2 regions of the Acidovorax sp. 106 genome follow, and region 1 is predicted to be linked to the other one. Evidence: predicted binding sites of a transcription regulator. Region 1 holds the regulator's gene; the other holds the start of a gene.
The links. Region 1 encodes sigma-54, which starts transcription at its own class of promoters, with help from an activator protein. Its sites were predicted from a motif close to TGGCANGNAANCTGCTTT; they were not measured.
Positions count from the first base shown of each region.

Region 2: the regulator sigma-54 is predicted to act here: its motif matches at 1,810-1,827, upstream of glnA (type I glutamate--ammonia ligase).

Region 1 is NZ_RCCC01000001.1:1,292,078-1,295,492, forward strand. It holds gene C8C98_RS05825 (class I SAM-dependent RNA methyltransferase) at 1-727, opposite strand, end outside; gene C8C98_RS05830 (RNA polymerase factor sigma-54) at 827-2,455, opposite strand; gene lptB (LPS export ABC transporter ATP-binding protein) at 2,520-3,302, opposite strand; gene lptA (lipopolysaccharide transport periplasmic protein LptA) at 3,299-3,415, opposite strand, start outside.
Region 2 is NZ_RCCC01000001.1:429,802-433,216, reverse strand. It holds gene C8C98_RS01910 (EI24 domain-containing protein) at 1-871, shown strand, start outside; gene C8C98_RS01905 (molybdopterin-binding protein) at 881-1,702, shown strand; gene glnA (type I glutamate--ammonia ligase) at 1,873-3,288, shown strand.

The sequences.
Region 1 (3,415 bases):
CATGCGCCTGGAAGGGCAACAGCTTTTCAAACGCAAAGCGGCGCAACATGCCTGCGGGGATGCGGCAGGCGATCTGCGCGGCCTCGACGGCAATGGTGCCGCTGCCGCAGCAGGGGTCGTACAGCGGCTGAGGGTTGTCGCCGTGCGGGTCCCAGCCGCTGGCGGCGATCATGGCGGCGGCCAAGGTTTCCTTCAGGGGCGCATCGCCCTTGTCCTCGCGCCAGCCGCGCTTGAACAGCGGCTCGCCCGAGGTGTCGATGTAGATCGTGGCTTCGTCGGTGGTCAGGTGCAGGTGGATGCGCACGTCGGGCCACTGGGTGTTCACATCGGGGCGCACACCGGACTTGGCACGGAAGCGGTCGGCCACGGCGTCTTTGACCTTGAGGGCGGCGAAGTTCAGGCTCTGCAGCGGGCTGTGCTGGGCCGTGACTTCGATCTTGAAGCTCTGGCGCGTGGTGAACCAGATCTCCCAGGCCACCTCGCTGGCCATGGCATAAAGGTCGTTTTCAGAGCGGTAGGGACGGTGCGCCAGTTGCACCAGCACACGCTGGGTCAGGCGGCTGTGCAGGTTCAGCTGCAGCGCATGGCGCCACGAGCTGCGCAGCAGCACGCCGCCCCGCCCGACCAGCAGGTCTTGCCCCGTAAGGCCGGTGATGCCATGCACCTCATCGGCGAGGAAGCCCTCGACGCCAGCGGCGCAGGGGAGAAAGAGTTGGAGTTGGTTCATGGTGAATACCTCGGGTGGGGCCGGATCATGCCAGGGCAGGTACATCGCCCACCCTGTACTGCCAGGCCCGGTTGCAGGCGCTGCGACATCAACGTCAGGCTACAGCGACTTGCGCAAATTGGCCGGTGCAATCTTGAGCGATTCGCGGTACTTGGCCACCGTGCGGCGGGCGCATTCGATGCCCTGCTCCTTGAGCATTTCGGCCAGTTGGCTATCGGACAACGGCTTGGTGGGGCTCTCAGCGGCCACAAACTGCTTGATGAGCGCGCGCACCGCCGTGCTGGAGGCGTTGCCACCGGTTTCGGTGCCCAGGCCAGAGCCGAAGAAATACTTCAACTCGTAGGTGCCGATGGGTGTGGCCATGTATTTGGCCGTGGTCACGCGGCTGATGGTGGACTCGTGCAGGCCCAGCTCGTCGGCAATGTCACGCAGCACCAGCGGGCGCATGGCCAGCTCGCCGTGGGTGAAGAAGCTCTTTTGCCGCTCCACGATGGCGCGCGAGACACGCAAGATGGTGTCAAAGCGCTGCTGGATGTTCTTGATGAACCAGCGGGCCTCTTGCAGGCGCTGCTGCATGCCCTGGTGGCCCTCGCCGCCCTTGTGGCCGCGCAGCGCACCGGCGTAGATGTCGTGCACGCGCAAGCGCGGCATCACATCGGGGTTCAGCGCCACGATGAAGTTGTGCTGGCCGCTGTTGCCGTTGGCCCGCCCGGCTTTGCGCACAATCACATCGGGGATGATGATGTTGCGCTCCACGTCGGCAAAGCGGCGCCCGGGGCGCGGCTCCAGCCGGGCAATCAGGGCCATGGCGGCGCGGGTGCGTTCTTCACCCGCAGCGCCGCCTTCGGTGCAAGCCTGGGTGAGGCGGCGCACATCGCGGCGGGCCAGCATCTCCAGCGGCTGCTGGCAGATCAGCAAAGCGGTCTGCACCACGGCCGCAGGGGCCTCGCTGTCAGGGTCGGCCGCCAGGGCGCTGAGTTGCAGGGTCAGGCATTCGGCGAGGTTGCGAGCGCCCACGCCCACAGGCTCCAGGGTTTGCAGCAGGCGCTGGGCTACCGTAAAGCGGTGCACCAACTCGTCAATTTGCTCCAGGTCATCCGGGCCCGCAAGGCTGATGGCCAGCTCTTGCAGCGGCTCTTCCAGGTAGCCATCGTCGTTCAGCGATTCGATGAGAAAGCGCAGGGCAGCGCGGTCCACCTCAGACAGGCGCAGTGCCAGGGCCTGGCGGTGCAAAAAGGCGGTGAGGGACTCTTGCGAGCGCGCTAGCTCCGTGGCGTCGGCCTCGTCGCCCTCCATGTCGTTGCGGGTGCGGGGGGCTGCGTCGCCGCCCCATTCGCTGTCGTTGGGCGCCATCTCCACGGTGCCGTCCCCGCCCCAATCGGGCTCGTCAGAGGCGGTGCTGCTGGTGTAGTCGGCATCGCCCGAGGCGTCACCTTGCGCATCAGAAGTGGCCTCAGCGCTTGTGGATGAAGCGCTGGCAGCTCCTGAATAGATAGCATCGTCTGCACTGTACTCGTCGGCCTGTACGGGGGTGTCGGCGTGCTCCAGGCCAAACTCTTCGCGCACGGCTTCGTCGGCGTTGCGCTCCAGGAAGGGGTTTTCGTCGAGCATCTGCTCAACCTCTTGCCCCAACTCCAGGGTCGACAACTGCAGCAGCCGGATGGACTGCTGCAACTGCGGCGTGAGGGCCAGGTGCTGAGAGACCCGCAGGGACAGGCCGGGCTTCATGCCTCAGCCCCCTGCAACACCGCACGATCCGTCACACACCGCATAGCCACACCGCGCCAAGCCATCACATGCGGAAGTGTTCGCCCAGGTACACACGGCGCACCTCGGCGTTGTCCACGATCTCAGCCGGCGTGCCCTGCGCCAGCACACGGCCATCGCTGATGATGAAGGCGTGGTCGCAAATGCCCAGGGTCTCGCGCACGTTGTGGTCGGTGATGAGCACGCCAATGCCGCGCGCTTTCAGGAAACCGATGATGCGCTGGATCTCGATCACAGCGATGGGGTCGATGCCCGCAAAGGGCTCGTCCAGCAGGATAAAGCGCGGCTGCGTGGCCAGGGCGCGGGCGATTTCGACGCGGCGGCGCTCGCCACCCGACAAGGCCAGCGCGGGCGAAGCACGCAGGTGGTCCACCCGCAGCTCTTGCAGCAGCGAGGTGAGCTGATCTTCAATCGCCGCCCGCGACAGGGGGGCGTTGTGTTCGTCACGCTGCAACTCCAGCACCGCGCGCACGTTCTCTTCCACCGTGAGTTTGCGGAAGATGGACGCCTCTTGCGGCAAATACGACAGCCCCAAGCGCGAACGGCTGTGAATGGGCATGTGCGCCACCGATTGGCCGTCGATGCGGATATCCCCCCCATCGCTGCGCACCAGCCCCACGATCATGTAGAACGAAGTGGTTTTGCCCGCCCCATTGGGCCCCAGCAAACCGACGACCTCGCCTTTTTGCACCACCAGGGACACATCTTTGACCACCTTGCGGCTGCCGTAAGACTTGGCTAGGTGGGCGACCTCAAGGCGACTGGAAGACGCCCCCGCTGCCGGGGCTTTGACGGAACGATCGCTCACTGGATGGCACCGCCCAAAGAGGTGCTGGGCCGCAGCACGGGCGCCGAGGCCGCAGGGGCCGGGCTGGCCGCGCTGGAGCCCGGTGCCGCAGCAGGCGCCTTGGGGTCTTTGGG
Region 2 (3,415 bases), 860 kb from region 1:
TGCTGCCGCATATTGTTTGCGCCCACGCGTCATGCTGCTGTCTGCGGCGCCGCTGGTATTGATGGCGATTTTGGCGTTGGTGTCGCATCACTTTTATTGGGATAGCGCCGTCGCTGCAATGACCCGATTGCTGGATGGCTCCTCCCTCTTGTCCAGTGTTTTGACATGGCTGGAAGCCTGGGGCGTGTCGAGCGTGCTGAACTGGCTGGCGCCGCTGATGCTGGTGCTACTGGTGTCTCCTGTTCTGGTTATGTTGTCACTCCTGGGGGTCGCACTGCTCATGACGCCTGCCTTGGTCAACATGGTGGCTGCCAGGCGATTTCCACAGCTGATGCGTAAGCGAGGGGGGACTTTCCTCTCTGGCCTGCTTTGGTCCATCGCGTCCACGCTGATGGCGCTGGTGGCTTTGGTGGTCTCTATGCCCCTCTGGCTGGTGCCACCTCTTGTGCTGGTGCTGCCGCCATTGATTTGGGGCTGGCTGAGCTACAGGGTCATGGCATTCGATGCCTTGGCAGAGCATGCGACTCAGGAAGAGCGCATGGAGCTGTTTAAACGGCATCGCCCCAGCTTGCTAGGGATCGGCATATTGACGGGATACCTGGGGGCTGCACCGAGCATTGTTTGGGCCTCCGGTGTGGTGTTTGCCGCGGCTTTTGTGGTGCTGCTACCGTTAGCGATCTGGATTTATACCCTGGTCTTTGCGTTTTCCTCCCTCTGGTTTGCCCATTTTTGCCTTCATGCGCTGGAGCGTTTACGAGCGGAGCGTGAACTGCAGGCCCTGCCTGTCGAGGGGAGTCCCTTGGCCCTGGATGTCTTGGCGTCTGATTCCCCCTTGGCGCCTGATGCCAACAACCCTCACAGAGCAACATAGAGCTGCGTCATGACCCCTCACTTTGGTTTGATCATCGTTGGCGATGAAATCCTGTCCGGCAAGCGTGCGGACAAGCACATGCCCAAGGTCATAGAGCTGCTTGCAGCCCGGGGCCTGTCTCTGTCCTACGCTGACTACGTGGGGGACAACCCCGCCCGTCTCACGGCCACGTTGCAGCGAGCCTTTGCTTCAGGTGACATGATCTTCTCCTGCGGTGGGATTGGCGCAACGCCTGACGATCACACCCGGCAATGCGCTGGGGCTGCGTTGGGACGTGAGCTGGCGCTGCACGAAGGTGCCGCGGCGCTGATCCGCGAGCGAATGCAGGATGTGGCGCGGGAGCAAGGCGTTGCGTATGAGCCTGAGCGCGCAGACAATCTGCATCGATTGAACATGGGCGTCTTCCCTCAAGGGGCAGAAATCATTCCTAACCCGTACAACAAAATTCCGGGTTTCAGTTGTCTGGGCGAGGGTGGTGGCAGGGTACATTTCGTACCCGGCTTTCCCGTCATGGCGTGGCCCATGATGGAGTGGGTGTTGGACCGCTACTACCAGGACCACTTTCACTCAGCCCCCCAAGTCGAGCGCTCGGTGATCGTGTTTGGCGCCATGGAATCGTCCTTGACGCCGCTCATGGAGCAGATTGAGCAAAGCCACCATGGGCTGCGTGTTTTCAGCCTGCCCAGTGTGGACCACCCCCAATATGGGCGCCACATTGAGCTCGGGGTGAAGGGGCCCAAAGACCTGGTGCCCGCCGGTTGGAGCAGTTTGCTGCAGGGGTTGCACTCAATTGGTGCAAATTTGGGCCCCGAATTGGTGCGATCTTTATGAGTAGCTTGGTTTTTTGTGACATTTGATTACTTTTGGTGCATTGCTTTGTCCTCGGCACTTCAAATGCGAAGGCTTTGCGCCACGGTAGTGCAGTGGGTGTGGCCAGTTGGCACGCAACCTGCTTAATTTCGTTAAATTTTTTCAACAAGCGCTTTACCCAGGAGAACCTGATGGCCAAGACCGTTGCAGATGTGATGAAGATGGTGAAGGAAAACGAAGTCAAGTTCGTTGACTTCCGTTTCACTGATACCCGTGGCAAGCAGCAGCACACCACGGTGCCTGTCTCTCACTTCGACGAAGACAAGTTCATTTCGGGCCATGCCTTTGACGGCTCTTCGATCGCTGGCTGGAAGGGCATTGAAGCCTCCGACATGCAGCTGATCCCTGATCCCAGCACGGCCAACATCGATCCCTTCTTCGAAGAAACCACGCTGATCCTGACTTGCGACGTGATCGAGCCCAGCGATGGCAAGGCCTATGACCGCGATCCACGCTCCATCGCTAAGCGCGCTGAAGCCTACCTGAAGGCATCCGGCCTGGGCGACACAGCCTACTTCGGTCCTGAGCCAGAATTCTTCATCTTCGACGGCGTTCGCTGGAGCACTGAGCCCAACAACACTTTCTACGAAATCGACGAATACGAAGCCCCCTGGAACACTGGCGCCAAGCTCGAAGGTGGCAACCGCGGCCACCGTCCCACCGTCAAGGGCGGCTACTTCCCCGTGCCTCCAGTTGACAGCACGCAAGACATGCGCGCTGAAATGTCCTTGATCCTCGAGTCCCTGGGCATCCCGGTCGAAGTGTTCCACCACGAAGTGGCGGGCGCTGGCCAGAACGAAATCGGCACCCGTTTCAGCACGCTGGTTGAGCGCGCCGACTGGACCATCCTGCAAAAGTACGTGATCCACAACGTGGCCAACGCCTACGGCAAGACCGCTACGTTCATGCCCAAGCCTTACCACGGTGACAACGGCTCCGGCATGCACGTGCACCAGTCCGTCTGGAAGGATGGCAAGAACCTGTTTGCTGGCGACGGCTATGCAGGCCTGTCGGACTACGCGCTGTACTACATCGGCGGCATCATCAAGCACGCCCGTGCCCTGAACGCCATCACCAACCCTGGTACCAACAGCTACAAGCGCTTGGTGCCTCACTTCGAAGCCCCGGTGAAGCTGGCTTACTCGGCCAAGAACCGTTCTGCCTCGATCCGCATCCCTTACGTTGCTAACCCCAAGGGCCGTCGTGTGGAAGCCCGCTTCCCCGATCCACTGATGAACCCCTACCTGGGCTTCGCTGCCTTGCTGATGGCGGGTCTGGACGGTGTGGAAAACAAGATCCATCCTGGCGAAGCCGCTACGAAGGACCTGTACCATCTGCCCCCAGAAGAAGACAAGCTGGTGCCTACCGTGTGCCACAGCCTGGACCAGGCGCTGGAGCACCTGGACAAGGACCGTGCATTCCTGACCAAGGGTGGCGTGTTCACCGACAGCATGATCGACGCCTATATCGATCTGAAGATGAACGAAGTGACCCGCTTCCGCATGGCCGTGCACCCTGTCGAGTACGACATGTACTACTCGCTCTGATAGCCCGCAACGCGGCTGTCACTTGCCAAAAAGGCGGCTTCGGCCGCCTTTTTTTATGGAACATTGGCGAGCGCGGTTTATCCACCTCGGTGAGGCAGTCGTGTAAAGCGTTGCATCCTTACACAAA